DNA from 3 places in the Pseudomonas sp. 3B-A001-10F genome. Region 2 is predicted to be linked to each of the others. Evidence: riboswitches for the same ligand, from Rfam matches in the RefSeq annotation. Region 2 holds a riboswitch; each other region holds the start of a gene.
What was found. Region 2 has a riboswitch for cobalamin ahead of AC0ZWN_RS07840 (CbtB domain-containing protein). Riboswitches for the same ligand answer to the same signal wherever they lie in the genome.

Region 1 (10,616 bases), on a different contig from region 2:
ATTTACGTCGGGGAAGGGCGCTTCGTGCATGCGCCGGCCACGGGCGGCACGGTGAAGCTGGACAGCCTGTCGAAGGCGTACTGGCAGAAAGCTTATCTGAGTGCCAAGCGGGTATTGCAGCCGGAGCATCTGGCGCATAACCCGTAATTCAAGTTGCCTAAAAGCTAATGTGTAGGAGTGAGCCTGCTCGCGATGACGGTGTCACATTCAACATCAATGTTGAATGATCGACCGCTATCGCGAGCAGGCTCACTCCTACAGTTGTTTGTGCATGGCGAAAATTATTTGCTGGCCGACACTCGCCACACCTTATTGCCAACATCGTCCGCCACCAGCAAACCACCTTGCTGATCGATCACCACGCCTACCGGCCGACCCAAAGCATTCTCGTCCTTGTCGAGGAACCCGGTCAGCACATCCACCGGTTTGCCGCTCGGCTTGCCGCCGGTAAACGGCACGAAAATCACTTTGTAGCCACTGTGCGGTTTGCGATTCCATGAGCCGTGCTGGCCAATAAACGCGCCTTCCTTGAACTGCGCCGGCAGCGTGTTGCCCTCGGCAAAGCTCAGGCCCAGTGAGGCGGTGTGCGGCCCGACCGCGTAATCCGGGGCGATGGCTTTGGCCACCAGGTCCGGGTTCTGCGGCGTAACACGCACATCGACATGCTGACCGTAATAACTGAAAGGCCAGCCATAAAACCCACCGTCTTTCACGGAAGTGATGTAGTCCGGCACCAGGTCACTGCCGATCTCGTCGCGCTCATTCACCGCTGTCCACAGTGCGCCGCTGGTGGGCTCCCACGCCAGGCCATTGGGGTTGCGGATGCCTGAGGCAAAAATGCGGTGATTGCCGGTCGCCCGATCAACTTCCCAGATCGCCGCGCGACCTTCTTCCTTGTCCAGGCCGTTTTCGCCGACGTTGCTGTTCGAACCTACGGTGACATAGAGCTTGCTGCCGTCCTTGCTGGCAATGACGTTTTTGGTCCAGTGGTGATTCAGTGTCCCGCCCGGCAGATCGACAACCTTGATTGGCTGCGACTTGATCTCGGTCGCGCCGGGTTCGTAGTTAAAGCGCAGCAAGCGATCGGTATCAGCGACGTAAAGATCGTTGCCAACCAGCGTCATGCCGAACGGCGAGTTGAGGTTCTGCAGAAACACCGTGCGGGTCTCGGCAACGCCATCATGATCGGCGTCACGCAGCAAGGTGATGCGGTTCGGACTCGGCACGCCAGCGCCGGCCTTGCCCATGACCTTCTTCATCACCCAGCCACGAATGCCACTGCTGTCATCGGGCTTTGGCGGGGCATTGGTTTCCGCCACGAGCACATCTCCGTTGGGCAGCACATAGAGCCAGCGCGGATGATCGAGGCCTTCGGCGAATGACGCGACCTGAGTGCCAGCCGCCGCAGTCGGTTTGCCGCCGTCGGGCCAGCCGATCGCCGGGGCAATGTTAACCGTCGGAATCAGGGTCTTGTTTGGTTCAGGCAATTTCGGTGATGGGCCGGTGCCGTCGGAGACTTGCAGGCTGGAGGATTCACCACAGGCGGCGAGCCCTCCGGCGAAGGCGATGACAAAAACGAGCTGGGGCTTGCGCATTGCTGATCTTCCCTATGAATGCATTCCTAATCATAGAGAAGGGCGCAAGCCCGATGGTTCAACTGCTCAGCCGCGGGCTTCCTTGAACAGCACGGCGATGCCCGGGTGATAGTTGCCGGCTTCGCTGCGCAATTTGCGGTAGGCGTAGGGGAAATACCAGGCGACCGCGCAGGTGTGTTCCTTTTGCAGGTCGTCGACCATGTCTTGCAGTTCTTCGGGGCTGGCGCTGTGCTGGGCTTTCTGCGGCGCGACAAACAGGCAGCCTAGCTTGAGGTCGCTGGCATAGCTGATGCGTTTGGCGTCGTTGGTGATGTCCAGCAGGGCTTGAGTCAGATTCAGGTTGGTAACCTTTGGCCAGCGCTGAGTGGCCTGGATAAAGGCGCGGTCTTCGGCACCGGCGAGAAACAGATCGGCGCGGGCATTGCGCTCGCCTTCTTCGTTCTGTTTACGCGTGGCAGTCTCGTTCAAAGTGACCAGCTCAGCCATCCAGGCTGCGGCCGAGAGCACTCCGAGATTGGCTTTCTCGTCATGCCAGTAAGGGGTGTCGCTGTCGCCGCGCACGGCGTTGTAGCGGTCGATACAGTCAAACCAGCGTTCAAGCACCGGGCGCAGGAATTCCAGGCGCGGGTTGCTGATGATCATGCCTTGCATCGTCATCATCCTTTATTGTTGTAGTGGGCTTTTCGAGAAAAGCATGGCTCTTTGATATCATTTGTATCAGTGTGGCACAAGATTGGCGGCAGATAAGTGATCGGCGGCAGTTATTCGCCCGATGGCCGCCTCTTTAATTGACGCTCCACCCCCAACCCTCTAACCTTCGCGGCTTGTTTCAGGTGCTCTGTGACCTGCGTCGACAGAGTGAAACAGGGAAGCCGGTGAGGGTTGTCTTCGCACGAAGAACCACCACGATCCCGGCGCTGCCCCCGCAACGGTAAATGAGTGAAAACTGCGCCTTGAGCCACTGCCTCGAAAGAAGCGGGAAGGCGCGCAGTCAGGCATGCGCCGCTCATGAGCCCGGAGACCGGCCTGATCCATCCAGCGGCATCACGGTGGGCGATGCCAGGCTTTTTGCCGTCTATTCTTGTGCCTGCCCGCCGTTATCCAGCCTCAACGGAGAGCTCCCCCATGACTGATTCCCCCGAGCGCGACGAACGCCATCTGGCGCGTATGCAGCGCAAAAAAGCCGTGATCGACGAACGCATTGCCAACTCGCCCGACGAGTGCGGCCTGGTGCTGGTGCTCACCGGCAATGGCAAAGGCAAAAGCAGCTCGGCGTTCGGCATGCTCGCCCGCGCCATGGGCCACGGCATGCAGTGCGGTGTGGTGCAGTTCATCAAGGGCCGCAACAGCACCGGCGAAGAGTTGTTCTTCCGGCGCTTCCCCGAGCAAGTGCGCTTTCACGTGATGGGCGAGGGCTTCACTTGGGAAACCCAGGATCGTCAGCGCGACATCGCCGCCGCCGAAGCCGCGTGGGCCGTGTCCCGTGAATTGCTGCGTGATCCGTCGATCGGTCTGGTGGTGCTCGACGAATTGAACATCGCCCTCAAGCACGGCTACCTCGATCTTGATCAGGTGCTCAGCGATTTGCAGGCGCGTCCGCCGATGCAGCATGTGATCGTCACCGGTCGTGCGGCCAAGCCGGAAATGATCGAGATGGGCGACACGGTCACCGAAATGGGCATGCTCAAACACGCTTTCCAGGCCGGCATCAAAGCGCAGAAAGGCGTCGAACTTTGAATCAACCACGTCACTGCCCGGCGGTGCTCATCGCCGCGCCGGCCTCCGGTCAGGGCAAGACCACCGTCACCGCCGCGCTCGCCCGTTTGCATCGCAATCAGGGGCGCAAAGTGCGCGTGTTCAAATGCGGCCCGGACTTCCTTGATCCGATGATTCTCGAGCGCGCCAGCGGTGCGCCGGTGTATCAACTGGACATGTGGATGGTCGGCGAGCAGGAAAGTCGTCGTCTGTTGTGGGAAGCCGCCAATGAGGCGGATCTGATTCTGATCGAAGGCGTGATGGGCCTGTTCGACGGCACGCCTTCCAGCGCCGATCTGTCGCGGCACTTCGGCGTGCCGGTGCTCGGTGTGATCGACGGCACGGCCATGGCACAGACTTTTGGTGCGTTGGCGCTCGGTTTGGCCAGGTATCAGCCGGACTTGCCGTTTGCTGGCGTGCTGGCCAACCGTGTCGGCACCTTGCGCCATGCGCAATTGCTCGAAGGCAGCCTCACCGAAGGCCTGCGTTGGTATGGCGCATTGTCCCGTGAGACGGGCATCGAGTTGCCAAGTCGTCATCTCGGCCTGGTCCAGGCCAGTGAATTGAATGATCTGGATGTGCGTCTCGACGCCGCCGCCGACGCATTGGCCAGCAGTTGCGAGGTAGCGCTGCCACCGGCCGTGGAGTTTGCTGCACCGGACGTGATCGCTGTCGAGTCGTTGCTGAAGAATGTGCGAATTGCCGTCGCCCGTGATGAAGCGTTTGCTTTTACCTACGGCGCGAGTCTCGATCTATTGCGGGCGATGGGCGCCGAGTTGAGTTTCTTCTCGCCGATCCGCGACACGCAATTGCCTGAAGCGGACAGCCTATATTTGCCCGGTGGGTATCCGGAACTGCACCACGTTGCGTTGGCGCAGAACACCGCGATGTGTGAGGCGATTCGCGCGCATCACGCGGCGGGTAAGCCGTTGCTCGCCGAGTGTGGCGGGATGCTGTATCTGCTCGATTCGTTGACTGACGTTGAAGGCACCCGCGCTGAATTGGTCGGGCTGCTTAAGGGCGATGCGGTGATGCAGAAGCGTCTGGCGGCGTTGGCGTTGCAAGCGGTCGATCTGCCGGAAGGTTCGTTGCGTGGGCACACTTATCATCATTCGCTGACCACCACCGAACAGGCGCCGATTGCGCGGGGTTTGAGCCCGAATGGTGGGCGTGGCGCCGAGGCGGTTTATCGTGACGGGCGGATGACGGCTTCTTATGTGCACTTCTATTTCCCGTCGAACCCGAGTGCGATTGCCGCATTGTTTGCGCCAGACCGTGAGGCCGCCTTCGCGAGCAAGCTCGCTCCCACAGGGGATCGCGTTTCTTGAGCAAGCATCCCGTCCAATGTGGGAGCGAGCCTGCTCGCGAAGAGGCCATGACCGACAACACATTCTCCGAAGCCGAGCGCGAAGCGGTTTATAGAGCCATCGCCGAACGCCGCGACATGCGCCACTTCACCGGCGGCAGCGTCGAGCCGGAGCTGTTGCGCCGACTACTGGAAGCCGCCCACCAGGCCCCAAGCGTCGGCCTGATGCAGCCATGGCGTTTCATCCGCATCAGCGACCGCAGCCTGCGCGGGCAGATCCAGAATCTGGTGGAAGAAGAACGCATCCGCACAGCCGAAGCCCTCGGCGAGCGCAGTGACGAGTTCATGAGGCTCAAGGTCGAAGGCATCAATGATTGCGCCGAAGTGCTGGTCGCTGCGTTGATGGATGATCGCGAAAAGCACATTTTCGGTCGCCGTACATTGCCGGAAATGGACATGGCCTCGCTGTCCTGCGCGATCCAGAATCTATGGCTGGCCTCGCGCGCCGAAGGCCTCGGCATGGGCTGGGTCTCATTATTCGAGCCGCAGGCGCTCGCCGATCTGCTGAAGCTGCCCGAGGGTGCCAAGCCACTGGCGGTTTTATGCCTGGGGCCGGTCAAGGAATTCTATCCGGCGCCGATGCTGGTACTCGAAGGGTGGGCGCAGGCGCGGCCGCTCAATGAGTTGCTGTACGAAAATTATTGGGGAGTGAGTCAATGAGTGTGGCGTTGTTGAGTGTCGCCGCAGTGGCGCTGGATGCGCTGTTGGGTGAACCGAAACGCTGGCATCCGCTGGTGGCGTTCGGCAATTTCGCCGGGCGCATCGAGCAACGCTTCAACGCTGGTGGCCGGGGTTGGCGCAGCCATGGGGTCACTGCGTGGGTGATCGCGGTGCTGCCGCTGACCTTGCTCGCCACGGCGTTTTCCTGGGCGCCATACGTGGGCTGGGTCGTCGAGATTCTCGCGCTGTATTGCGCCCTTGGCATGCGCAGCCTCGGCGAGCATGTCGCGCCGGTCGCCGCCGCGTTGCGCGCGGATGATCTGGACGAGGCGCGCAAGCGTGTCGGCTATCTGGTCAGCCGCCAGACCGATGAACTCGACAGCACCGCCGTCGCCCGCGCCGCCACCGAGTCGGTGCTGGAAAACGGCAGCGATGCGGTGTTTGCCGCGCTGTTCTGGTTTGTCGTGGCGGGTGCGCCGGGCGTGGTCCTCTATCGCTTGAGCAACACGCTCGATGCGATGTGGGGCTATCGCAACGAACGCTTTGAGCGTTTCGGTTGGGCAGCAGCAAAAATCGACGACGTGTTGAACTACATTCCTGCGCGTCTGGTGGCATTGACCTACGCGCTGCTGGGTAAAACCCGACTCGCGCTGAAGTGCTGGCGCGCGCAGGCGCCGAAGTGGGACAGCCCCAACGCCGGCCCGGTGATGGCTGCCGGGGCCGGTGCCTTGGGCGTGGAGTTGGGCGGCCCGGCGATCTATCACGGCGAACTTCACGACCGTCCGCAACTCGGCGAAGGCGCTCAAGCGGATGCCGATTCCATCGACCGTGGCTGGCAATTGGTCCAGCGCGGGGTATGGTTATGGCTGCTGATTCTCTGCGTGGGGGCTGAATTCTATGCTTGAGCACGGTGGCCGGCTGCGCAAGGCTGCACACGATTACGGCATTGCCGAGGCGGACTGGCTCGACCTGTCCAGCGGCCTCGCGCCGTGGCCATTTCCGATCCCGGAAATCCCGCTGCGCGCTTGGGCGCGCTTGCCGGAAACCGATGACGGTCTGGAGCAAGCTGCGTGCGATTACTACGGTGCCGCGCAAGTGCTGCCGGTGGCCGGTTCGCAGATGGCCATCCAGTTGCTGCCGCGTTTGCGCCGGGCCGGCAAGGTCGGCGTGTTGTCGCCGTGTTATGCCGAACACGCCGAAGCGTGGCGGCGCAGTGGTTACATCGTGCGCGAAGTGCTGGAGCAGGAAGTCGAATTCTTTCTCGACAGCCTCGACGTGCTGGTGGTGGTCAACCCGAACAACCCGACCGGCTTGAGCCTGACCCCGGCACGATTGCTCGACTGGCACGCGCGGCTCGCCCGGCGCGGTGGCTGGCTGGTGGTCGATGAAGCCTTCATGGACAACACGCCGCAGTTGAGCCTGGCCCCGCATGCCCATCAAGTCGGGCTGATTGTGCTGCGCTCGTTCGGCAAATTTTTCGGTTTGGCCGGGGTGCGTCTGGGCTTTGTCCTGGCCGAACGCAAGTTGCTCAAACTGCTCGCTGAACAAGTCGGGCCATGGGCCGTGAGCGGGCCAACCCGAGTGCTTGGCCAGGTGTGCCTGCAAGACACCGAAGGCCACACCCGCCAACGCATTCGCAGCGATGAGGCCAGCGAACGATTGGCAACGCTGCTTGAGCGCTACGGCTTCAAGCCCCAGGGCGGTTGCGCGCTGTTCCAGTGGCTGATCACCGAGCATGCCGAAACGCTGCACGCATTCATGGCCCGTCGCGGCATCCTCCTGCGCATTTTCACCCACAACAGCAGTCTGCGTTTTGGTCTGCCCGCCGATGCGACTGAAGAGACGCGCCTCGAACAGGCTTTGATAGCCTTCACCAAGGACCACCCATGACCACCCTGATGGTGCAAGGCACCACTTCCGACGCCGGCAAAAGCACACTGGTGACGGCGTTGTGCCGCTGGGCAACTCGTCAGGGCGTTGCGGTCGTACCGTTCAAGCCGCAGAACATGGCGCTCAACAGTGCCGTGACCGCTGATGGCGGTGAGATTGGCCGCGCGCAAGCGGTGCAGGCGCAAGCCGCTCATCTCGAACCGCACACCGACATGAACCCGGTGCTGCTCAAGCCGAACAGCGACACTGGCGCGCAAGTGATCATCCATGGTCGTGCCGTCACCACGATGAACGCGGTTGCCTACCACGACTACAAAGCCATCGCGATGCAAGCCGTGCTGGCCTCGCATGAACGACTCAGTGCCGCTTATCCGCTGGTGATGGTCGAAGGCGCGGGCTCACCGGCCGAGATCAATCTGCGTGCCGGTGATATCGCCAACATGGGGTTTGCCGAAGCGGTGGATTGCCCGGTGTTGCTGATTGCCGACATCAATCGCGGCGGGGTTTTTGCCCATCTGGTCGGCACCCTCCAACTGCTGTCGCCGAGCGAGCAGGCACGGGTCAAAGGTTTCATCATCAACCGTTTTCGCGGCGACATCGCCTTGCTGCAACCGGGCCTTGATTGGCTGGAACAGCGCTCCGGCAAACCGGTGGTCGGCGTGTTGCCCTACGTGATGGATCTGCATCTGGAGGCCGAGGACGGCATCGATCAGCGCCAGACCGACAAGGCCGAACAAGTGCTGAAAGTGGTGGTGCCGGTGCTGCCGCGCATCAGCAATCACACTGACTTCGATCCGTTGCGCTTGCATCCGCAGGTTGATCTGCAATTCGTCGGCCCGGGGCAGGCGATCCCTGCTGCCGATCTGATCATCCTGCCGGGCTCGAAAAGCGTGCGCAGCGATCTGGCCTATTTACGTGCCAATGGCTGGGATACCGCGATCAATCGGCATCTGCGTTACGGCGGCAAAGTGCTGGGGATTTGCGGTGGTCTGCAGATGCTCGGTCAGCAGGTGCATGATCCGCTCGGCCTCGAAGGTGCGCCGGGCACGAGTGCCGGTTTGGGTTTGCTGGCGTTCGACACCACGCTTGAAGCCGAAAAGCAGTTGCGCAATGTGCGTGGGCGGCTGGCGCTGGAAAATGCCGAAGTCAGTGGCTATGAAATTCATGCGGGCGTGACCACGGGAGCGGCGCTGGAGAACGCAGCGGTGCATCTTGATGATGGCCGTTGCGACGGTGCGCAGAGCGCTGACGGGCAGGTGTTTGGCACGTATCTACATGGCTTGTTTGAATCGCCGACGGCGAGTGCAGCGCTGCTGCGCTGGGCCGGGTTGAGCGATGTGCAGCGGGTGGATTATCACGGCTTGCGCGAGCGTGATATCGAGCGCTTGGCGGATCTGGTGGAGAAGCATCTGGATACCGGCTTGTTGCGTCAGCTCTGTGGGATTTAAGGTGCTTGTGCTGGCCTCTTCGCGAGCAAGCTCGCTCCCACAGTGAATGCGGTTAACCATACATTTTGAGTACAACTCATAACCCTGTGGGAGCGAGCTTGCTCGCGAAGGGGCCAGTTGCCTCAACCCATAATTCTGTGGATAAAACCATGCTCCAACTGATCCTCGGCGGCGCCCGCTCCGGTAAAAGTCGTCTGGCCGAAAAACTCGCCAGCGATAGCGGCCTGGCGGTGACTTACATCGCCACCAGCCAGCCCCTCGATGGCGAGATGAGCGACCGCGTCGCCCACCACCGCGCGCGCCGTCCCGTCGAATGGGCGCTGATCGAAGAGCCGCTCGAATTGGCCCGCGTCCTGCGCGAATCCGCCAGCGCCGAGCGTTGCCTGCTGGTCGATTGCCTGACCCTGTGGCTGACCAACTTGCTGATGCTCGATGACGCCGAACGTCTCGCCGCCGAGCGCGAAGCTCTGCTCGACTGCCTGGCCTTGCTGCCGGGGGAAATCATTTTTGTCAGCAACGAGACCGGAATGGGTGTCGTGCCGCTGGGCGAATTGACTCGCCGCTACGTCGATGAAGCCGGTTGGCTGCATCAAGCTCTGGCTGAGCGCTGTCAGCGTGTTGTCCTGACCGTCGCCGGCCTGCCCCTGACTCTGAAAGGACCTGCGTTATGACTCAAACCTGGTGGCTGAACCCGTGTAAACCGGTCGATCTGAACGTCGTCGAACAAGCGACGGCGCGGCAACAGCAATTGACCAAACCGGCAGGTTCGCTGGGGCGTCTGGAATCGGTTGCGGTGCAACTGGCCGGTCTGCAAGGCCAGGTCAAACCGACGCTGGCGCAGGTCTGGATTGCGATTTTTGCCGGTGATCACGGCGTGGTCGCTGAAGGTGTTTCGGCGTTCCCGCAGGAAGTCACCGGGCAGATGCTGCTCAACTTTGTCAGCGGCGGTGCGGCGATCAGTGTGTTGGCGCGGCAGCTCGGTGCGCAGCTGGAAGTGGTTGATCTGGGCACGGTGAATCCAGCGCTGAACCTGGCGGGTGTGCGCCACTTGAATATCGGCCCGGGCACGGCCAACTTCGTGCGGGGCGCGGCGATAACTCAGGCTCAAGGCGAGCTGGCGTTGCAGGCCGGTCGCGACAGTCTGCTGCGGGCGAAAGCCGCAGGCGCACAGTTGTTCATCGGTGGCGAAATGGGCATCGGCAACACCACCGCCGCCAGCGCCTTGGCCTGTGCCTTGCTCGATTGCCCGGTGGCACATCTGACCGGTCCCGGCACCGGGCTGAATGCCGAAGGTGTCAGCCATAAAGCGCAAGTGATCGAGCGCGCATTGGCGTTGCACGTCGCGCAACGTGGCGATGCCTTGCAGACCCTGTTCAATCTTGGTGGTTTTGAAATTGTGGCGCTGGTCGGCGCGTATCTGGCGGCGGCTCAAGAAGGCGTTGCAGTATTGGTCGACGGCTTTATCTGCACGGTCGCTGCGCTGGTTGCGGTGCGCTTGAATCCGGACTGCCGCGAGTGGTTGTTGTTCGGTCACCGGGGCGCCGAGCCGGGCCATCGCCATGTGCTGGAAACGCTGAAAGCTGAGCCGTTGCTTGAACTCGGTCTGCGTCTGGGTGAGGGCAGTGGCGCCGCGTTGGCGGTGCCGTTGTTGCGTCTTGCCTGCGATCTGCACGGGCAGATGGCGACGTTCGCCGAAGCGGCGGTGGCGGATCGTCCGGCATGACCCTGCAACTGGATCTGTTGCGTCATGGTGAAACTGAACTCGGCGGTGGTTTGCGCGGTAGCCTCGACGATGCGCTGACCGAACAGGGTTGGGCGCAGATGCGTGCGGCGGTAGTCGAAGGCGGGCCGTGGCAGCGGATTGTCAGTTCGCCGTTGCAGCGTTGTGCGCGCTTCGCCGCC
Region 2 (10,616 bases):
GCTGCATCGACGATCAGCAGGATCTGCTCGACTACGCCCGTCATGAATGGCCGGCGCTGCAGCGCTATGTGGCGGGCAAAAGCCGCGAAACCGATCAACTGCTGCTGGAGGAATTTCTCCAGGGCTCCAACCATTCCATCGATTGCACGATTGCCGCCGATGGCACGATCAGCAGTTTTCCGATCGTCGATGTGATTGCCGGCGTCGATATCGATCGCGGCGACTTTCACCATTTCGCCCGCTACACGCCGTCGCTGCTGGAGCCCGACGCAGCGCTGAAGGAGCGTTGCCATCGCCTGGCCCATGACGCCGTGAAAGCGTTAGCGCTCAAAGGCACGTTTGCCCATGTCGAGTTCATTCTCACCCCCCGCGGGCCAAGAGTTCTCGAAGTCGGCGCACGCCCCGGCGGCAGCCGGATTCATGTGATTCGTCAAGCCTGGGGGCTGGCGCTGGATGTCTGCTACCACCGCGCGCTGTCCGCCGAGCCTCTGCCCAGCGCCAGCGAAGCGCCGGATGCGTTCGGCATCGCCACCCCTTTTGCCCGCACAGACCGGCTCTATGACGGACTGCACGGCGCCGACCGGATCTGCCGCTTGCCAGGTTTCCAGCGTTGGTACGCCTACGTCACTCCGGGCGAAGCCATCGGGCCGGTCAGCAACGGCTTTCAGAACTACCTGTACATCGAGTTCAGGCAACCCGACACCGCCCGCCTGCGACAATCCTTGCTCGCCGTCAGCGACATTGATGTCTATGGCGAGCAGCCCACGGCGGCGAACACCAAACACATTCTGCTCATCGGCGGGCGTGATTCGGGACTGGATTGGGATACTGCGCGGCAGTTTCGATTTACTCTCGTCCAGCAACCCGGCGAGTTATCTGACTATCAGCGCGAGCGCGCAACGCTAGTGCTGACACCTGACATCGCCGATCTGCCGGCCTACAGCACGATGGTAGAACGGCTGCACCGGCAATCACCATTCGATGCCGTGGTTTCGTTTTCGGAACTGGGCCTGCTGCCCGCGTCACGCTTGGGCGAACGTCTGGGCATCGTCCACAACAACCTGCGCAGTGTGGAAGTCAGTCGCGACAAACTGCTGTTTCGCCAATTGCTCAAAGGCAGTCGCTACGAGTTGCCCACTGCCGCTATCAACCATGGTGCCGAGGCTCGCGCTTTCGTGCTGCGCCATGGCCCGGCCATCGTCAAACCCGTCAACGGTTCGGGCAGTCAGGGCGTCTATGCCATAGACAGGCCCGAGGATGTCGAACACCTCTCGCTGGAGGGAAACAATCTGATCGAGGCCTTCGCCAGCGGCGACGAATACAGCGTTGAATCCCTCAGCCTGGATGGCCAGCACCGGATTCTCGGCATCACGCGCAAATACACCAGCGGTGCCCCCGGTTATGTCGAAACCGGGCATGACTTTCCTGCCGGGCTCGACGAGAAAACCGCCGCGCAGATCGAAGAAGCGGTGCTGTGGCTGCTCGGGCGAATGGGCAACCGCTGGGGCCCGGCCCACACGGAAATCAAGCTGGACGGTTCACGCCTGCAATTCATCGAAACCCAGACCCGCTTCGGCGGTGACCAGATCTGGGAGATGGTCTGGAAAACCACAGGGGTGCATTTGGCAGCCAGCACCATCGCCGCGATGACCGGCACGTCACTGCCGACGCCCGAGAAAACCTACGCCAAAATGGCGATCCGCTACATCGAGGCGGCCCCGACCGCCGATCCGCAACAGCTCCAGGCACGCCTGCTGCAACACCCGTTTGCATTACGCGTGAACCTCAACCCCGACAAGTTCGGCCAGAGCATCAGCCGTTCCGCAGACCGCCACGGCTACACGCTGCTGGGCTGCAGCGACGCCGACGATCCGGCGGACTTCAACGCCGCGATCACCCACCCAGAGTTCACTACGCAAGGACCAGCGCAATGACCCGTAAAGACCCGCTATATCATATCGAAGGCCCGATCAGCGCTCACTTCCCGATGATCTCCTTTTCCACCAATGTCTACGACAACCCTGCGGACATCCTGGGTTCGATCACCGATCTGGCCAGACATTTCCAAGCGGTCGAGTTCGAGATCGGCGAAGACGCCGAAAAAACCTTCTGGTCGCTGAGCGCCGAAGACCGCTCTGAGCTTGCCGGGAAAATCCGCAGCTTCGCCGAACACAATGGCATCACGCTGACCGTCCACGCCGGATGGTGGGGTCGCCAGTACAACCTGTGCTCCCCGGATTTGACCGAACGTGCCCAAGCGGTGGACTGCCTGAGTGCCGCCGTGGAGTTTTCCCACGAGGCCGGCGCCACCAGCGTCACTTTTCATCCCGGCTACAAAGATCAACTGGAAAACGGCGAACTGCTGGACAACCTGATAGTAGCGATCAACCAGGTGACCAAGCGCTGCAACACCGATGGCATCGCCCTGTGCCTGGAGAACATGGGCGGTCAGCGGCCGAAATTCCCGGTCTTCACCGTCGAGGAACACCTGCGCTTTCACAAGGAGACCGGGTGCTTCGTGACCATCGACGTGACGCATCTGTGCTCACTGCTGCCGTATGGTGAAAGCCTGTTCAAAGCCATTGCCGATCTGGCGCCGGTTACCCGGCATCTGCACATTGCCGACCTCAACAACACCCACCATCAACATCTGCCGATTGGCGAAGGCAACTTGCGCCTGAGCGATGTGCTCAATCGCTTCGCGGTCAACGGCTATCGGGGTGTGGCCGTGGTGGAAGAGTTCATTCCGCGCTTCTCCACCGAGTACTACCTGGAAAAAGCCCTGGCCTACAAGAACGGCGTAGAGCAATTGCTGGCCGGCTCGCGGCACAGCACTCATGCTGGTTGAGTCGAACCTGGCAAAACCGGCGTCGCGCAGCGAGATCGCGACCGGTATCCGCGATGCGCTACCGTTCGTCTTCTCGCTGCTGCTGACCTTCACCCTGATCGGCATGCTCGGGCGCCGCCATGGTCTGGATCTTCCGGCCATGGTGGTTTTCAGCGGTACGGTAATGGCCTCGCCGTTGCAACTGACGCTGCTGGAAACCCCCGCGCACCTGCTTAACGCCTTTGGCGTGCTGGTCTCGGCGCTGAGTATCAACTTGCGTTTTCTGGTCTTCACACTGAGCCTGAAATCCAGCCTCCAGGGCCCGGTCAAAGCGTTCGTCCCCGCCCTGGCGGTGATGGCAAATGCGGCTTTCACGTTGATGTCGATCCGCAAGGATCAGCAACCGATCAGCCGCCCGTATGCCAACACCGTGTGCTTTCTGCTGTACGCCGCCGCCCTGCTTGGCACCGTGGTCGGGTACTGTTTCGCCAGCGTGGCCGACAACGCAGTGATGGATCACGTCAGTGTAGTAATCGCGATTTTCATCAGCGCTTCGCTTGGCAAGATGGCCCGCGACCGTCACAGCTTCCATGCGCAATGGATTGCCGGCCTGGCCACCGCCGCGAGCTTGCTGTGGCTGGGCGAGGTCAGCTTGCTGCTGGTGCTCGCCATCACCGTTCTGACGAGCTATGTCCATGATTGAACCTGGTACTTTCTGGCTGTACGTACTGATTTGCGCGCTGGTTTCGATCGTCTGCCGCTTGCTGCCGCTGGCCGTCGATGTCGAACGGCTTTCGGTAACTGCCCGCGCTTTCATCGATCGTCTGGGAAAATACACATCGGTGGCGATGCTCGTCAGCCTGCTGGCGGTCTCACTCTATCCTTTGGCCAGCCAGCACCTGGCGGCCATGCCATGGATCCTCCCGGTGGCGTTGGCGTGGCTGCTGAGCCTGACGCGAATCAAATCCTATTATGCGTTCCTGATGGCGCTGGGGGTGTACGTCCTGCTGATCATGCGCTAGGCGCCGATTGACTCAAATCCCCCGCCCATGCTCTCCTACACAACTTGTTACGGGTGCCCTTCACAGGGTGAAACGGGAAACCGGTGAATCATGTGCTTTACTCAAGCCCATGTCAGTCCGGTGCTGCCCCCGCAACGGTAAGCGAGCGAAGCGTCAAAACCACTGTGCCGATACGGTATGGGAAGGTGACGCTTGCAGGTCGGCCTGACGCCAACCCCTCGTGAGCCCGGAGACCGGCCCGCAACACACAGCCCGCATTTGCGCGGCGCTGCACATAACAAACCCGCGGTGGGCGGGCGCTGTTCGAACCTCTGCGAGCCTGACCCGCAGGGGTTTTCATGCGCTCTATTCACCCGCTGACACTCCAGAGGGAAGCGCCATGTCGATCATCAGCAGCACCGGCAGCAACACGGACAAAATCGCCAGCACCACCACCCTGAGCCAACGCCTGACCGCCGCGATCTTTGCATCGATCCTCGGCGCCAGTCTGGTTTACTTTGCCGGCTTCTCGCACATCGAAGCGGTGCACAACGCCGCCCACGATACCCGCCACAGCGCCGCGTTCCCGTGCCATTGAGACCTGCCGACATGATCAAGCGTATCGCGCAAACTGCAGGATTCTCTGGTCTGCTGGCCGCCCTGCTCCTCACTCTGCTGCAAAGCTTCTGGGTTTCGCCGCTGATTCTGCAGGCGGAAACCTTCGAGAAGTCCGAGCCGGTGGCGGTTCACGAACATGCCGCTGGCGTGGCTGCGCACACCCATGATGCCGAGGCCTGGGAGCCGGAAGACGGCTGGCAACGCGTAGTCTCGACCACTGGCGGTAATCTGGTCGTAGCCGTCGGTTTCGCCCTGATGCTCGCCGGCCTCTACACCCTGCGCGCGCCGACCAAAACTTCGCAGGGCCTGCTCTGGGGCCTGGCCGGTTACGCGACGTTCGTGCTTGCTCCGACCTTGGGCCTGCCACCAGAACTGCCGGGCACCGCTGCGGCCGATCTGGCTTCGCGGCAGACGTGGTGGATCGGCACGGCCGCTTCGACGGCTGTAGGTCTGTCGCTGATCGCGTTCAGCCGTCACTGGCTTATGAAGGTCCTCGGTGTGGCCATCCTCGCTGTGCCCCACGTGATCGGCGCACCGCAACCGGAAGTGCATTCGATGCTCGCCCCCGAAGCACTCGAAGCTCAGTTCAAAATCGCTTCGCAGTTGACCAACGTGGCGTTCTGGCTGGCCCTGGGCCTGATCAGCGCCTGGTTGTTCCGCCGCAAAAGCGCTGGTCAATACCACGCATGACCGATGACCGCGCAGCGCCGACCTTCGTGGTCGGCCTGGGCTGCCAGCGCGGCTGCCCGGCCAGCACGCTGCGCGCGTTACTCGATCAAGCGTTACAGGCGCATCGCATTGAGCTTGAGGCGGTGAAAGCGTTGGCCAGTATCGACTTGAAGCGCGACGAGCCGGGCCTGCAAGAACTTGCTGCACAATTGGCTCTGCCCCTGTTGTACTTCAGCAGTGACGAACTGGCCAGCTACCAACAGCGGCTCAGTCACCATTCACAGATTGCTTACGAACGCACCGGTTGCTACGGCGTCGCCGAAAGTGCCGCGCTTGCGCTCGCTGAACAGCTGATTCAAGCGCCGGCAAAACTGCTGATCTCCCGGCAAAAATACGCTCAGGCCACGCTGGCATTGGCCGGCGCGGCGTAAAATCCCGATAATCCCCGCCATTGATCATGAGCGTTGTTCATCTGCAACGCAGTCGTGCCCTCTTTTACTCAGGATTCAACGATGACCGTCTACTTCATCGGCGCCGGCCCCGGCGACCCGGAATTGATCACTGTCAAAGGCCAGCGGCTGATTCGCAGTTGCCCGGTGATTATCTACGCAGGTTCGCTAGTGCCGGCGGCGGTACTCGACGGCCATCAAGCCGAAACGGTGGTGAACAGCGCCGAACTGCATCTGGAACAGATCATCGAATTGATCAAGACCGCGCATGCCAAGGGTCAGGATGTGGCGCGGGTGCATTCCGGCGATCCGAGTCTGTATGGCGCGATTGGCGAGCAGATCCGTTATCTGCGTGAGCTGGATATTCCGTTCGAGATCATTCCCGGCGTGACGGCCACCGCAGCCTGTGCGGCGCTGCTTGGCGCGGAATTGACGCTGCCGGACGTGTCGCAAAGTGTGATTCTGACTCGCTATGCCGACAAAACCGCGATGCCGGCAGGCGAAGAGCTTGGCAGTCTGGCGCAGCATGGCGCGACCATGGCGATTCATCTGGGCGTTAACCATTTGCCGAAGATTCTGGTGGAACTGCTGCCGCATTACGGCGCGGATTGCCCGATTGCGGTGATTCACCGGGCGACGTGGCCTGATCAGGATTGGGTGGTGGGGACGCTGGCGGATATTGCCGAAAAGGTTGAGGCCAAAGGGTTTCGGCGTACGGCGTTGATTCTGGTGGGTCGGGTGTTGGGCAGTGAGGTGTTCAGCGAGTCATCGTTGTATCGCGCCGGGCATGCGCATCTCTATCGCCCATGAAGCCGCCTTCGCGAGCAAGCTCGCTCCCACATTTGGAATGCGATCAAATGTGGGAGCGAGCTTGCTCGCGAAGGCGTCGGTACATTTCACCCATAAAAAAACGGCGCTCACGGGGCGCCGTTTTTCATGTCCGCAGCGAACACCTTAGTAGTAGGCGTTTTCTTTCTGCGTGTGGTCGGTCACGTCGCGAACGCCTTTCAGCTCCGGAATACGCTCGAGCAAGGTGCGCTCGATGCCTTCCTTCAAGGTTACGTCCGCCTGGCCGCAGCCCTGGCAACCGCCACCGAACTGCAAAACGGCGATGCCGTCTTCAACCACATCGATCAGGCTGACCTGACCGCCGTGGCTGGCCAGCCCCGGGTTGATTTCGGTTTGCAGGTAATAGTTGATGCGCTCGTTCACCGGGCTGTCGGCGTTGACCATCGGTACTTTGGCGTTCGGCGCCTTGATGGTCAGCTGGCCGCCCATGCGGTCGGTGGCGTAGTCGACAACGGCGTCATCGAGAAACGCTTCGCTGAAGTGATCGATATACGCGGTGAAGCTTTTCAGCCCCAGCGCGGTGTCTTCAGGTTTTTCTTCGCCCGGCTTGCAGTAGGCAATGCAGGTTTCAGCGTACTGGGTGCCAGGCTGGGTGATGAAGACGCGGATGCCGATGCCCGGGGTGTTCTGCTTGGAGAGCAGATCAGCCAGGTAATCGTGGGCGGCGTCGGTAATGGTAATAGCGGTCATGGAAACTCCTCGCAGGCTTGGGCGCAGTTTACGCCAATCATTGCGCCGGACAAAGTCCTAGTATTTTTGTCGGGAAAGATTCTCGTCCGGCTCCCTGTCAACCCTCGCCTTGAGCCAATGGTAGCTGCGCTTTTCCACCCATTCGTAGCTCAACCACGAGCCAACGCCAATCGCCAGCGCGCACAGGCCAAACATCAAATACGGGTTGATCGCGTAGCGTTGCGCGATAAATCCCCCCGCCGACAGCACCAGCACGTGCATCAGGTAAACCGAATAAGAGCAATCGCCAAGCAGTTTGAGCATTCGGCTGCGCTCGACATAACGCTCAAGTGAGATACACGCCATGACCAGCACTGCACTCGGCACGCCCCAGCTCAGCAGCCTTGGCGCCGGTGCCAAGTGATAAATCGCCAGCAGTGCCACGCCGATCGCCAGCAGCGGCAGCCTCAGGCCGGCACCGATCCAGCCCCGCCGATAGAGCATGCCAATGCCGATCCCCAGCAGAAACTCATAAACGATGTCCGACCGGTAAAACGCGCTGACCCAGCCAAACCCGGTCCAGGCCTGACACACGGCAAAGAGCAGCGCGGCAACCACCAGCAGGCGCACCTGCAAACGAAACAGCAGCGCCCAGGCAAATAGCACGTAGAAAAGCATTTCGTAATTCAGTGTCCAGCCGACATTCAACGTCGGATAGATACCGTAGCCCCCAGGATTCTCGGTAGGAATGAACAGCAACGACAGCAGCAGATGGCCCCAGTCCACCGTCTGATCCGGCAGCAAAGGTTGGGCGAACACCACCAGCAGCGCCATCAGCAGCGTGTACAGCCAGTACGCCGGGACGATGCGAAACAGCCGGTACAGCAGGAAACGCGCGGGCGGCAGCGGTTTGTTTTCGGTCGAGAGGAAAATCACCAGCCCGCTGATGACAAAGAAGATATCGACGCCCACCGCGCCTTTGTCGATAAAGAACTGGCCGACCGGCCCGCGCGCCTTGAAGTCAAAAAAAATCTGCATGAAGTGGTGGCACACCACTGTCCACGCGGCCAGCGCACGCAGGGCTTGCACTGAAATCAACATCACCTGCTCCCGATCACAATTCCTGAATCCACCTCAGATCCCTTGTAGGAGTGAGCCTGCTCGCGATAGCGGAAAATCAGGCACTAGAGATGTTGAATGTACCGCCGCCATCGCGAGCAGGCTCACTCCTACAAGGGTTTGGTTGTGTTGCTTCAAGTTGGGACTGCAGGCCAATCTGAAACGATCAAAGATTCTCGTAGCGGTTCATGTCCAGCACGCCCTCTTCCACCGGATCGGTTTCGTGCAGGTATTGGCTCAGATCGTGGAAATAGAACCAGAATTGCGGGTGACTGCGCCGAATACCCCAGCGTTCGACGATTTTCTCGAAACGATTGGCGTCCTTGGCGTTTTCCATTGCATCGACAAACTCCGGCACCTGATCGGCCGCGACATTAAAGATGAAGTTCGGATAACTGCTGAGCACGCCCGGAAAAATGGTGATCGTGTCCAGCCCGGGCTGATAGCGCAGCGACTCTCCGAGCAGGAACGCCACGTTGCTGTGCGCGCGGTTGCGCAACAGGCTGTAGACCTCGCGCTTGCCGCTGGCGGTTTCGATGCGCAGCATGGTGGCTTCCGGCAGTTGGTCGATGACCTTCAAACCGGCCGCTGGACGCGAGGTCAGGCGGCTCAGCGCCTGCTCGGCATTTTGCAGGGCCGGGTCAATATTCGGCCGCGAGCAGTAAGCCCCATCGCAGCGGTTGATCGGATCCGGGTGCGCATTGAGATCACCGTAACGCGCCAGCAACTGCATGGCGAAGTCGTATTTCGGGTCTTTCTCATCAAGTTTGAGTGCCGTCGGCTTGTCGTCGTCGATCGCTTCGTAATCGAGCCACATCTTGAACTGGCCGCTGTTCTGATACCAATCGTTGAGGTAATCCTCTCGGGAGTCGGCCGGCATCAGACGCAGGAAGTTTTGCTCGGCGCCATTGCGGATCAAATCGAAATACAGACGGGTTTGCGCCTGATGGGAGACGTTGCCGAACACATCGAAGTTGACTGCCAACTGGTAATAGGTGCGTTCGAGCAGCGGATAGTCGAACAGCCACATCGTTTGCGGCACCTCGCCGATCAGGCCTTTGGTCACCGAGGCGCTGTCGAAGTGGCGGAAAATGCTCAACAGCGCGTTGTCGTTGCCGGCCCACAGGGTCGACCAGCTGGGCGCCGGCAAATCAGCGTAGCTGTCGCGGCGCAAGGCTTCGTATTCGTTTCGTTTGTCACGGTAGTTGCGCCACAGGCTCAGTACGCTGCCGACGTCATCGTTCTGCCCGGGCATGGCCAGCAACGGCGTGGCCTGGCCGCGATAGTTCGGGTCAGTGATATAGAGGTCATGTTCCGGCGCCTGGAACAGCGCCCAGAAGTTGTCACGGATCACGTCGGTGGCGATCTGCCCACGGCACACCGGGCCACGAATGAAGGTGCGGACAAAGTATTCGGCGTTGTCGAGCATGAACTGATAACGCGCCTGCGCCGGGATCGCTTCAAATGTGGCGAACGGGTTGGCGCGGCTCTGCGGGCCGTAGCCCGGCAAGGCATTAACCTGCCAGTTACCGCTATAGAACAGACTTTTGACCCGCGCCATTTTCGCCGCGCTCAACGGATAGGTGATGTGGGTCTTGTGCACGATCACTCCTTGCACCGGCCACAAGCGGTAATACACCTGAGTGCCCGGGTCATCGTTGGGGCGACGGGTGGCGATCAGGTCGATTGGCTGCCCAGTCGGCGTGCGCGAACGTACCCACTGGAAATAATGGCCCGGCTCGCCGTCCTTGAAATAGATATGCGCAAGGTACCAATGCTCGTACAACCAGCGACCGACCAGACTTTGCCGCGCGCCGGGAGTGTTGAGCAGGTTTTCCCACTGGACGATCTGCAGCGCCTCTTTGGTGCTTGGCGCCAGGCTTTGTTCGTCAATCGGCGCACCCGAGGCCAGCCAGCGCTGCAGCGTCTGATATTGCTGATCGGTCAGCCCGGTGACTGCCAGCGGCATGCCTTCTTTCGGATGCGCGCCGGCGTAGCCTTCGAACTCGGCGGGCATCGCGCACAGGTTTTCGCGGTTCAGACCCAGCACGATGTCTTCCGGGAGCTTGGCGTTCGGCGTCAGTGGCGTCTTGTGTCCAAGTTCTAGCATGCGCGCCATCAGCGCAGCCTGGCTGCCTTGGGCATCGAGCACCGAATAGAAGTCTTTTTGCTGCCAGGCACGTTTACCGAAGGCATCGTAAAACAGTCGGGTGGTGGGTGCCGCTTGTGTGCGCTCGCCGTCGTAGACCGGCATTTTGCTCGCACCACGGGCCGCGCCCTCACCGCTGCCCAGATTCAACTGGCAGGCCGAGTCATAACACGCATGGCAGGCCACGCACTTCTCGGTGAAGATCGGTTGGATATCACGGCTATACGAGATCGTGGGTTCCTGCGCAACGGCGCCCCAGCTTAAAA
Region 3 (10,616 bases), on a different contig from region 2:
GCCGGCATCGACGCCCTCGCCTGCCCTGACACCAGCGTTCTGCGCCGTGAAGTGGCGATGATTTTTCAGCACCACAACGTCGTGCCGCGCCTGAGTGTGCTGAAGAACGTGCTGACCGGTCGCCTCGGTTCCGTCGGTACCCTCGCCTCGATTCTGCAACTGTTCCGCCGTGACGATGTGGCGCTGGCCATGCAATGTCTGGAGCGCGTCGAACTGGCGCACAAGGCTGGCGAGCGCACCGATTCGTTGTCTGACGGACAAAAACAGCGCGTCGGCATCGCCCGCGCCTTGGCGCAACGACCGCAGGTGATTCTGGCCGATGAACCGATTGCCAGTCTCGACCCGAAAACCGCTCGCCTGGTGTTGCAGTACTTGCGCGATGCCACCCGCGAACTGGGCATCACTGTGCTGTGCAATCTGCATCAGGTCGAATACGCCCGTGAGTTTGGCGACCGCGTGGTCGGCTTGGCCAATGGCAGCCTGGTGTTCGATGGCAAAGCCTCGAGCATGACCGACGCCGATCTGGCGCGAATCTATCCGGGGCAATCGGCGCAATCCCCTGCTGACGTGCCCACGCCCACCCTGTCCTACTGCACTGCATCGAGGGCCTGAGCATGCAATCGCAAAACTATCAGTGGGTCGGCGACCGGCCCCGTGGCCCGCGCAGTTGGCTGACCACCGGCGCCGTCGTCCTGATCGTGCTGTGGACGCTGAACTGGAGCGCACAAGGCGCGCAGCTCAGCCTCGGTGAACTGGCGGCGGGGTTGCCGCAGATCGGCGACTTTCTCTCGCGCACCTTTCCGCCGGACCTGAGCATCCTGCCGCGTCTGATCGCGCCTGCGGTGGAAACCTTGCAGATCGCCATTTGGGGAACCCTGCTTGGCGTCTTACTGGCGATTCCACTGTCGTTTCTCGCCGCGCGCAATTTGAGCCGCAACCGCTGGGTGTTTCACGCCACCCGCCAGGCACTGAATTTCACCCGCAGCATCAACGAACTGATCCTCGCGCTGATCTTCGTCTCGGCGGTTGGACTCGGCCCCTTCCCCGGCGTATTGGCGCTGGCGCTGCATGGCCTGGGCATGCTTGGCAAATTCTTCGCCGAGAGCATCGAAGAGATCGACCAAGGCCCGATTGAAGCGCTGCAAGCGACCGGAGCTCGGCCGCTACAGGTGATCGTGTTTGGTGTGCTGCCACAGGTCATCACCGCGTGGATTGCCGTGATCCTGTACCGCTTCGAGGTCAACCTGCGCTCGGCCACGGTGCTGGGCATGGTCGGTGCCGGCGGTTTGGGGTTCGAGCTGGTGAGCAGTCTCAAGCTGTTCAAATATCAGGAAACCGCGACCTGCATCATCGTCATCACCTTCATGGTGATAGTCGCCGACGCCATCTCCAGCCGCCTGCGCGCGGCGATCCAGAGCGGTTCGGCGCACTAGCGTAAAGCTGCTATCGGCTCAGCCGATTCAAACCTGCGATTTATCGATTTGTGCCGTTGTCGGTCGCCCTCGACTATGTGGCCACACGACAACAACAAGAAGGATTGACCATGACTGCCCGCTTCCAGAACCCCGTCGATACCCGTTTCGGCTGGGGCAGCCTGCAAGACCTTGCCGCCATCACCGAGCAGCAGCGCGTCGCGCTCGTAACCTTCCCTGAAGCCCGAGGGCTGGGCTTGGTGGACCGTTTGCAAAGCTTGCTCGGCGAACGCCTGATCTACGTTTTCGAAAACGTCCAGCCCAACCCCGACGTCGCCCATCTGCGCAGCACTTACGAGCACTTCTGGCAACACGCCGCTGATTGTGACGTGGTCCTCGCCGTGGGCGGCGGCAGCGCCATCGATACCGCCAAGGCGTTGATCGTCGGCACCGAATCCGGCCGTTTCGATGAACTGTTGAGCCTGCTGTCGAGCGGCAAGCCCTTCACGCCAGCCCGGTGCAAACAACTGATCGCCGCACCGACCACCGCCGGCACCGGCAGCGAAGTCACCCCGTGGGCGACGATCTGGGACAGCGCCAGCCAAAAGAAATATTCGCTGCACCTGGACTGCACCTGGCCAAGGGTGGCGATCATCGACCCGCAACTGATGCTCACCGTACCGGCCGGCGTCACCGTTTCCACCGGGCTCGATGCCCTGTCCCATGCGCTGGAAGCGATCTGGAACGTCAACGCCAACCCGGTCTCAGACACCTTTGCCATTTCCGCGATTGAAGACATTCTCGAATGCCTGCCGCGTTTGCACAAAGATCTGTCGAGCCAAGAGTTGCGCACGCGCATGGCCCTCGCCGCACTCAAGGCCGGGCTGGCATTTTCCAACACCAAAACCGCGCTGGCGCATTCGATTTCCTATGAGATGACCTTGCGCCACGGGTTGCCCCACGGCATCGCCTGCTCCTTCACCTTACCGCTGGTTTTGGGTTTGGCCTGGGGCCACGACGCCACGCGCGACCGTACCTTGCAACGGGTATTCGGCGCGGACCTGGGCAAAGCCCAACAGCAACTGCGCGAGTTCCTGCACAGCCTCGGGGTGAAGACCGAGTTTGCCGATTACGGCGTCTCGGCCAAGGACGCCGAAGCCATCATCCAGCTCGCGATGCAGGGTGCGCGCGGCAAGAACTTCATCGGTTCACAAGCCGCCTGACGCCTGATAACACCCGAGTCACCCAAGCACCGCCAGCGGCATGCAGCCGCGGTGATTTCCTGTCGCACCAAAAAAGAGTGCACCCCGCCGACGACACCCGGCGGGAACCGACAACAATAAGGAAAAGATCATGAATCGTGCCGAAACAATGCCTGGTCTCGCCGTCCGTTCTGCCTCGTTCCGGGTCGCGCAGTGGCGCATGCTGCTGGCGGCGATGTTCTGTTACCTGTTTTTCTACACCGGGCGGCAGACCTTCGGTTTTGCCATTCCGGGGATTCAGGCCGAGTTCGGCTTGAGCAAAGAAACCCTCGGCTGGGCCTCTGCGGCGATGCTCTGGGCCTACGCGATTGGCCAGGCGATCAACGGCAACCTCGCCGACAAATTCGGTGGCCGGCGCATCATGACCCTCGGTGCGGTGCTGTCCTGCGCGGCGAACTGGGTGACCAGTTTTGCCAGTGGTTTCACCAGCCTGATTCTGCCGTGGGGCGTCAACGGTTACTTTCAGGCCTTGGGCTGGGCGCCGGGCGGTCGGCTGATTGCCAATTGGTGGGCGGCGGGTGAGCGCGGCAAGGTTTACGGTTTCTACACTTTCGCCGCCGGTTGCGCGTCGATTCTGTCGTACGTCACCTCTATCGTCGTACTCGAAGTGCTGCAACTGGAATGGCGCTGGATCTTCCGTTTGCCAGTGCTGCTGATGCTCGCCGGCGGGATCATTTTTTATCTGGTTGCCCGCGAACGCCCGCAGGATCTGGGCTTCGAGCCGGTGGGTGATACCGGCGTGGCCAACGCTGACGACAAACATCAGGAAGCGGCACAGGGCGAAGTCGAATCCTCGGCACAACGCTACAAAGCCGTGCTGAAGAACCCTCGCCTGCTCATCGCCGCGCTGTCACTGGGCTTTCAGAACGCGGCGCGCTACGGCTTGATCGTCTGGGTGCCGGTGCACTTTCTCGGCGCTGACTGGAAAAGTGGTGACGGCATGATCGATCCGAAATGGATCACCGTCGCCCTTCCCGTCGGCATGGCGGTCGGCGCATTGAGCAACGGCTGGGTATCGGACAAGTTGTTCGGCTCCAAGCGCTATCTGGCGATCATGCTTTATATGTTCCTCGGCGCCGCGACCAGCCTGTGGATGTGGAGCCTGCCCCCACACAGCGTCATCGGCCTGATCGCCCTGTTCCTGTGCGGCTTCTTCGTCTACGGCCCAGCCTCGAGTTTCTGGGCGCTGTGTCCTGACCTGGTCGGGGCCAAGCGCGCGGGTACGGCGACCGGGATCATGAACTTTTCCTCGTACCTGTTCGCCGGATTGGCCGAGCCACTGATCGGGCGTCTGCTTGACACCACGGCAAATACGTCTCTGATCTTCATAGTGGTCACCAGCGCCTGCCTGTGCAGTGCGGCAGTGGCCTTGTTCATTCGACGCTGACGGGGCTTGCATGTACCAGTATCACAAGTGGTTGCGTTCGTTTCATGCGGTGGCCAAGACCGGCAGCTTTACCCTTGCTGCCGAGTTTCTCAGCGTCGGTCAGCCGACCGTCAGCGAACAGGTCAACGCTCTGGAGAAGACCTTCTCGGTCGAGCTGTTCCATCGCCGTGGCCGCTACATCGAAATGAGCGCCGCCGGGCACAAGCTCTATGCGATCACTCAGGGCCTGTTCGGTCAGGAGGATGAAGCCGTGCAACTGTTGCAGAGCTTCAAGCAGCGCAAGACCGGCATGCTGCGCCTCGGCGCGGTGTCACCGCCAATTGCCATGAACCTGACGTATGAGCTGATGCAGCGCCACCCGGATATCGAACTGGAAACCTCGTTTTCCTCGGAAAAGGACACCCTGGCGCGGTTATTCAACTTCGATATCGACGTGGCGATTCTGGCCTTGTCGGAATTCGATGAGCGCTTCCACACGCGGCTGTATCACCGTTATCCGATCATCGCCGTGGTCCGCGATGACCATCCGTGGGCAAGTCAGGCGCAGGTTCACATCAGTGAAATCAGCGGCGAAAAATGGGTGATGCGCGAATCCAGTGCGCGCACCCGGCAACTGGTGGAAGAAAGCTGCAAGCGCCTCAATATCGATCTCAATTGCGTCATGCAACTCAACAGCCGCGAAGCCATCGTCCACGCGATCGTCAAGGGCATCGGCATCGGGTTTGTCTCGGCGGTCGAGTACGCCGAAACCCCGGGCACCAAGCCGATCACCTTTGTCGATCACCCGTTTTTCATCGAATACCACCTGTGCTGCCTCGGCATCCGCCGCAACCGACCGGTGATTGCCGAACTGTTTGATGCGAATCCACCGCTGACCTGATCAGCACTGACCCTTGAACCGCCTACCTCATTGCCGAGGGACGGCCCACGCTTACCTGAAAACGGAGATTGACCATGCAGTACCAACAACCGACTCACCTGCAAGCCGCGATCCTCGACTGGGCCGGCACCGTTGTCGATTTCGGCTCGTTTGCGCCAACGCAAATCTTCGTCGAAGCCTTTGCCGAGTTCGGCGTCGCGGTATCGCTTGAAGAAGCGCGCGGGCCGATGGGCATGGGCAAGTGGGATCACATCCGCACGCTGTGCAACTTGCCACAGATTGCTGAACGCTATCGTGCAGCGTTTGATCGCTTGCCGAGTGATGACGATGTAACGGCAATCTACGAACGTTTCATGCCGTTGCAAATCGAGAAAATCGCCCTGCATTCGGCGCTGATTCCGGGCGCACTCGAAGCCATTGCGGCATTGCGCGACAAGGGTTTGAAAATCGGTTCGTGCTCGGGCTACCCGGCGGTGGTGATGGCCAAGGTCGTCGAACTGGCGCGGGAAAATGGCTACGTCGCCGACCATGTCGTCGCCACCGATGAAGTGCCCAATGGCCGGCCGTATCCGGCGCAGGCCTTGGCCAACGTGATTGCCCTGGGCATCGATGACGTGGCCGCCTGCGTCAAGGTCGACGACACCTGGCCGGGGATTCTCGAAGGGCGCGCAGCCGGCATGTGGACGGTGGCATTGACCTGTTCCGGCAACGCACTGGGCCTGACCTATGAGCAATACAAGGCGTTGCCGTCGGATCGACTGGCGGAAGAGCGTGCGCGAATCGGCAAAATGTTCGCCCCTTCGCGCCCGCACTACCTGATCGACACCATCGCCGAGCTGCCCGAAGTGATCGACGACATCAATGCGCGCCTGGCCCGGGGCGAAACTCCGCAGTCCTGCTAATTGATCGTCCGCACCCCGCGCTGATCGTTCCCACGCTCTGCGTGGGAATGCAGCCCGTGACGCTCCGCGTCACTGGACGCAGAGCGTCCCTAGAGGCATTCCCACGCAGAGCGTGGGAACGATCAACAGCCAGATCGCGGGCAAAAAAAAGCTGCCACGAATGGCAGCAAAAACTTTAAGAACACGCGATGTATTGACCGCAGCATAGACGCCGGATAATGACAGTGTCATGACAGCCGAAAATTCATTCAACCGCCCCGCCCCCGTCATCAGGATGTCATCAAGATCACGGCAGAATCCTCGCAAACCGTCTTGAGCCTCGCGACGGATGCTCTGCAAGGATTCCCATGAAAGACGACGCCTCGCTGTTTGCCGCCATCGACCTGGGTTCGAACGCCTTTCGCCTGATGATCGGCCAGTCGGTGCGCAGCCGCAAAGGCTTGCAGATTCAGGAAGTGAAAACCCTGCGCGAACCGGTGCGCCTCGCCGAGGGCTTTGACGGTGGTGCGCTGGATGCACTGGCACTGGATCGCGGCTGGCAGGCGTTGGCGCGGTTCGGCAAGAAGCTGCGCGGTTTCGAGGCCGGCCGGGTTCGTGCGGTGGCCACCAGCGCGGTGCGTGAAGCGGACAACGCGCAACTTTTTCTGGCCAGTGCCGAGCGGCATCTGGGCTTTCCCATCGACGTCATTTGCGGCCATGAAGAGGCGCGGCTGGTCTACGCCGGCGTAACTCACGCCTTGCCCAGCGCCGACGACCTGCGCCTGGTGGTCGACATCGGCGGTGGTTCCACTGAGCTGATCCTCGGCCAGGGCTCACAACCCTTGTTAACCGAAAGCATCGCCATCGGCAGCGGCACCTTGAGCACGCGATTCTTTCGCGGCGGCGATGTGTCCGCCGGCGCGCTACAGGAGGCTGAACGCTTCGCCATCCTGCAGTTTGAAAAAGTTGCCCGGCGCTACCGTGCTCAGGGCTGGCAGCAAACCATCGGCTCTTCCGGCACCGCGCGCATGCTCGCCAAAGTACTCAAGACCAATCGCCTCAACGACTTCGGCCAGGACGGCATCACCTACGGCGGCCTGCTGCGCCTGTCGCTGCTGTTGTTGAAGGTAAACAACGTGCAACAGCTCAAGCTCGCAGGCCTGCAACCACACCGCCAGAGCATTCTGCCCGGCGGTCTGGTGTTAATGCTGGCGGCATTCAAAGTGTTCGGTATCGCGCAAATGCTGCCGTCGGAACCGGGCCTGCGTCTGGGCGTATTGCACGGTTTGATGAGCCAACACTAATCCTCGCCACGGCAGATTCGTCTCCCCTTCAGCGGCTCGATCGACTACCATGCCGCCGTCGGTTCCCGAACGGGACTAATAGGGAATCCGAGGTGCTTGCACAGCACTGATCGGAACTGCCCCCGCAACTGTAGGTGCCGAGCCTGCTCCACGACTGCCACTGGGTGAATCCCGGGAAGGCCGGAGCCAGGCGATGACGCATCAGTCAGGAGACCTGCCGGCACAGTGATTACTAACCGGCGGGGTGTCCGGGAAGGACATCGTGCCGTGCGCGTCTTCGTTGGCTGCCCGGCCTTGCGCTGTTTTCCTGACCGCGTTCGATGGTGTGTTTCCAGACCGTACTCTCCCGCTCCCCGTACGGTTCCCCTGGAGACTGCCCCATGCTGCTGCCCCGCGTTGCCACCCTCATTACCGGCCTGAGCCTTGGCGCCTTGGCGCAGGCGGCACCGACTGTCTATCCACTGACGGTCGAGAACTGCGGCAGCACCCTGACCTTCCAGCACGCACCGACGCGCACCGTGACCATCGGCCAGGCCGGCACGGAGATGCTCTACGCCATGGGCCTGGGCGACAAAGTCGTCGGCACCTCACTGTGGTTCAACAATGTGCTGGCCAAATACAAAGCGCAGGATGACAAGATCGAGCGTCTGGCTGACAACGAGCCGAGTTTCGAGTCGGTAATCGGCAAGCGTCCGGAACTGGTCGCCGTGGAACTGGAATGGATGGTCGGCCCGCAAGGCGCGGTGGGCACGCGCGAGCAGTTTCATGAACTGAAGATTCCAACGTACCTGCTGCCTTCCGATTGCGAAGCCAAGGACAACCTCGTCGGCGCCGATGGCACGCGACTGGCGCCGTTTCGCATCGAGACGATTTACAAAAGCGTGAGCCAACTGGCGCAGATCTTCGATGTTCAAGAGCGTGGCCAGCAGCTCAACGACGAACTCAAGGCCAGCCTCGCCAAATCGATTGCCACCGCCCAAGGCAAACAACTCAAGGACGCCAGCGCGCTGGTGTGGTTCTCCAGCGCACAAATGGACATCGAGCCGTTCGTAGCCGGGCACAAAGGCGTTCCCGATTTCATGCTCAGCACCCTCGGCGTGCGCAACGTGGTGGCGTCCGATGAGGAGTGGCCAACCGTCGGTTGGGAAACCATCGCCAAGGCCAATCCGACCTTCCTGGTCATCGCGCGCATGGATCGTCGACGTTTCCCCGCCGACGACTATGAAAAGAAACTCGCCTTCCTGCGCAGCGATCCGGTGACACGCAACATGGACGCGGTGAAACACAACCGCATCATCATTCTTGATGCCATGGCCATGCAGGCGAGCCTGCGCATGTTCGAGGGCATCGAACAATTGGCCACGGCCATCAACGGCAATGACCTGTCGCAATGAGTGCCAGTCTGATCCGTACGCTGCTGGCCTTGGTGACACTGTTGATTGCAGTGGTCGCTGGTGTGGCCATCGGCGAAACCTCGATTGAACCGGGCGTGGTCGTGCAAGTGCTGGCGAACAAATTGTGGGGCGCCGGGTACGCGCTGGATCCTATCGACGAAGGCATCGTCTGGAACTATCGCCTGACCCGCGCACTGGTCGCGGCTGCATGCGGTGCCGGTCTGGCGACGTGCGGGGTGATTTTGCAGTCGCTGTTGCGCAACCCGCTGGCCGATCCTTATCTGCTGGGGATTTCTGCCGGAGCCTCGACCGGAGCGGTGATGGTGGCGTTGCTCGGTGTTGGCGCCGGGATCATCTCGCTGTCAGTCGGTGCCTTCGCCGGCGCGGTCACGGCGTTCGTGCTGGTGATTGTACTGGCGCGAGTCAGCGGTTCGGCCAGCGGCACCGGGCAGATCATTCTTGCCGGGATCGCCGGCTCGCAGCTGTTCAACGCGCTCACGGCGTTTTTGATCACCCGCTCGGCCAGCTCTGAACAGGCGCGCGGCATCATGTTCTGGCTGTTGGGCAATCTCGGCGGCGTGCGCTGGCCTTCGGTGTGGCTGGCGGTGCCGGTGGCCGTGTTGGGGTTGGTTGTGTGTCTGTGGCATCGGCGGGCGCTGGATGCGTTTACCTTTGGTGCGGATTCGGCGGCATCCCTCGGCATTCCGGTGCGACGTGTGCAGATTCTGCTGATTGGCTGCGCGGCACTGGTGACGGCGGTGATGGTGTCGATTGTCGGTTCGATCGGTTTTGTCGGGTTGGTGATTCCCCACGCCGCGCGGCTGTTGCTCGGCACCGGGCATGCGCGCTTGTTGCCGGCCAGTGCGTTGGGCGGCGCAGTGTTTCTGATTGCCGCTGATGTGCTGTCGCGCACGTTGATCAAGGGCCAGGTGATTCCGGTCGGGGTGATTACCGCGCTGGTCGGCGCGCCGGTGTTCGCCTTGATTCTGGTCGGCCGCAGGTCCGCTCGATGAATAGTGTTTTGAGTTGTTCTGGTCTGAGCTTCAGAGTGCGCGGCGCCGAGTTGCTCAGCGGTGTCAGCCTTGAAGTTCAGCGCGGCGAAACCCTCGGCATCGTCGGGCCGAATGGATCCGGCAAATCCACCCTGCTCAAACTGCTGGCCGGGCTGCGTGAACCGAGCGCTGGCGAGGTGCTGCTCGAAGGTCAGCACCTGGGCAAAATGGCCCGGCGCAGCATTGCGCAAAAGCTTGCGGTGGTCGAGCAACAGGCCGACACCGACGACGGCATTCGCGTGTTCGATGCGGTGGCGCTGGGGCGTACGCCTTGGCTGTCGGCGCTGCAACCGTGGTCCGCGGCCGACGACGCCATTGTTCAGCAGGCGTTGACTGACGTCGACGCGATGCACCTGCGCACCCGTCTCTGGCGCAGCCTGTCCGGCGGCGAGCGGCAGCGGGTGCACATTGCTCGGGCATTGGCGCAGCGACCGCAAATCCTGTTGCTGGACGAACCGGCCAACCACCTCGACATTCAGCATCAGCTGACCATTCTCAACGTGGTGCAGGCGTTGCCGGTGACCACGCTGATCGCCTTGCATGATCTTAATCAGGCGTTGAAATGCGATCGTCTGGCGGTGCTGGAGCGCGGGCGACTGGTGGCGCTGGGCGAACCGTTGGCGGTGCTGACACCGCAGCGATTACAGGAGACGTTCGGGGTCAGGGCGCACTATCTGACGGACCCGTTCGATGGGGCGCAGATTCTCAGATTTCACTCATGAGATTGTGCATGTGCGTGGTCTGCCATACCGGGTCAGCGTCGACGTCAATAATCTCGAAACCCTGCCGCTGCCAAAACTCGATGGCGCCCGGCAGAAATGGATGGGTGTGCAGGTAAATCACCTCGACGCCGTCGGCGAGTGCCAGCTCTTTGAGTAATCGGTACAACGTCGCGGCCAACCCGGAACGCCGTTGTGAAGGCACGACGAACAGGCGCACGATTTCCACTACCTTGCGGCCGGGATAATCAAGGTTCGGGAAGCGTCGGTCGTAGGAGAGATAGCCGATCGAGGCCACGATCTGCCCCGCATGACGAGCGATCAG

Region 1: linked by a shared signal. The riboswitch ahead of cobO (cob(I)yrinic acid a,c-diamide adenosyltransferase) and the one ahead of AC0ZWN_RS07840 (CbtB domain-containing protein) in region 2 are both predicted to bind cobalamin.
Region 3: linked by a shared signal. The riboswitch ahead of AC0ZWN_RS01850 (ABC transporter substrate-binding protein) and the one ahead of AC0ZWN_RS07840 (CbtB domain-containing protein) in region 2 are both predicted to bind cobalamin.

Annotation. Positions count from the first base shown of each region.
Region 1 is NZ_JBQYFW010000053.1:7,483-18,098, forward strand. It holds gene AC0ZWN_RS27905 (C40 family peptidase) at 1-147, shown strand, start outside; gene AC0ZWN_RS27910 (PQQ-dependent sugar dehydrogenase) at 282-1,595, opposite strand; gene AC0ZWN_RS27915 (hypothetical protein) at 1,662-2,246, opposite strand; cobalamin riboswitch at 2,410-2,639, shown strand; gene cobO (cob(I)yrinic acid a,c-diamide adenosyltransferase) at 2,721-3,332, shown strand; gene AC0ZWN_RS27925 (cobyrinate a,c-diamide synthase) at 3,329-4,678, shown strand; gene bluB (5,6-dimethylbenzimidazole synthase) at 4,726-5,376, shown strand; gene cbiB (adenosylcobinamide-phosphate synthase CbiB) at 5,373-6,281, shown strand; gene cobD (threonine-phosphate decarboxylase CobD) at 6,274-7,266, shown strand; gene AC0ZWN_RS27945 (cobyric acid synthase) at 7,263-8,714, shown strand; gene cobU (bifunctional adenosylcobinamide kinase/adenosylcobinamide-phosphate guanylyltransferase) at 8,864-9,385, shown strand; gene cobT (nicotinate-nucleotide--dimethylbenzimidazole phosphoribosyltransferase) at 9,382-10,437, shown strand; gene cobC (alpha-ribazole phosphatase family protein) at 10,434-10,616, shown strand, end outside.
Region 2 is NZ_JBQYFW010000005.1:223,880-234,495, forward strand. It holds gene AC0ZWN_RS07820 (ATP-grasp domain-containing protein) at 1-1,934, shown strand, start outside; gene AC0ZWN_RS07825 (sugar phosphate isomerase/epimerase family protein) at 1,931-2,848, shown strand; gene AC0ZWN_RS07830 (AzlC family ABC transporter permease) at 2,838-3,530, shown strand; gene AC0ZWN_RS07835 (hypothetical protein) at 3,523-3,849, shown strand; cobalamin riboswitch at 3,884-4,105, shown strand; gene AC0ZWN_RS07840 (CbtB domain-containing protein) at 4,229-4,426, shown strand; gene AC0ZWN_RS07845 (CbtA family protein) at 4,438-5,136, shown strand; gene AC0ZWN_RS07850 (cobalamin biosynthesis protein) at 5,133-5,546, shown strand; gene cobM (precorrin-4 C(11)-methyltransferase) at 5,628-6,374, shown strand; gene nfuA (Fe-S biogenesis protein NfuA) at 6,519-7,103, opposite strand; gene AC0ZWN_RS07865 (acyltransferase family protein) at 7,161-8,183, opposite strand; gene AC0ZWN_RS07870 (fatty acid cis/trans isomerase) at 8,368-10,616, opposite strand, start outside.
Region 3 is NZ_JBQYFW010000001.1:367,411-378,026, forward strand. It holds gene phnC (phosphonate ABC transporter ATP-binding protein) at 1-612, shown strand, start outside; gene phnE (phosphonate ABC transporter, permease protein PhnE) at 615-1,433, shown strand; gene psrA (iron-containing alcohol dehydrogenase PsrA) at 1,544-2,635, shown strand; gene AC0ZWN_RS01825 (MFS transporter) at 2,766-4,061, shown strand; gene AC0ZWN_RS01830 (LysR substrate-binding domain-containing protein) at 4,072-4,941, shown strand; gene phnX (phosphonoacetaldehyde hydrolase) at 5,016-5,843, shown strand; gene AC0ZWN_RS01840 (hypothetical protein) at 5,913-6,182, opposite strand; gene AC0ZWN_RS01845 (Ppx/GppA family phosphatase) at 6,191-7,126, shown strand; cobalamin riboswitch at 7,169-7,362, shown strand; gene AC0ZWN_RS01850 (ABC transporter substrate-binding protein) at 7,507-8,520, shown strand; gene AC0ZWN_RS01855 (FecCD family ABC transporter permease) at 8,529-9,533, shown strand; gene AC0ZWN_RS01860 (ABC transporter ATP-binding protein) at 9,530-10,294, shown strand; gene AC0ZWN_RS01865 (GNAT family N-acetyltransferase) at 10,278-10,616, opposite strand, start outside.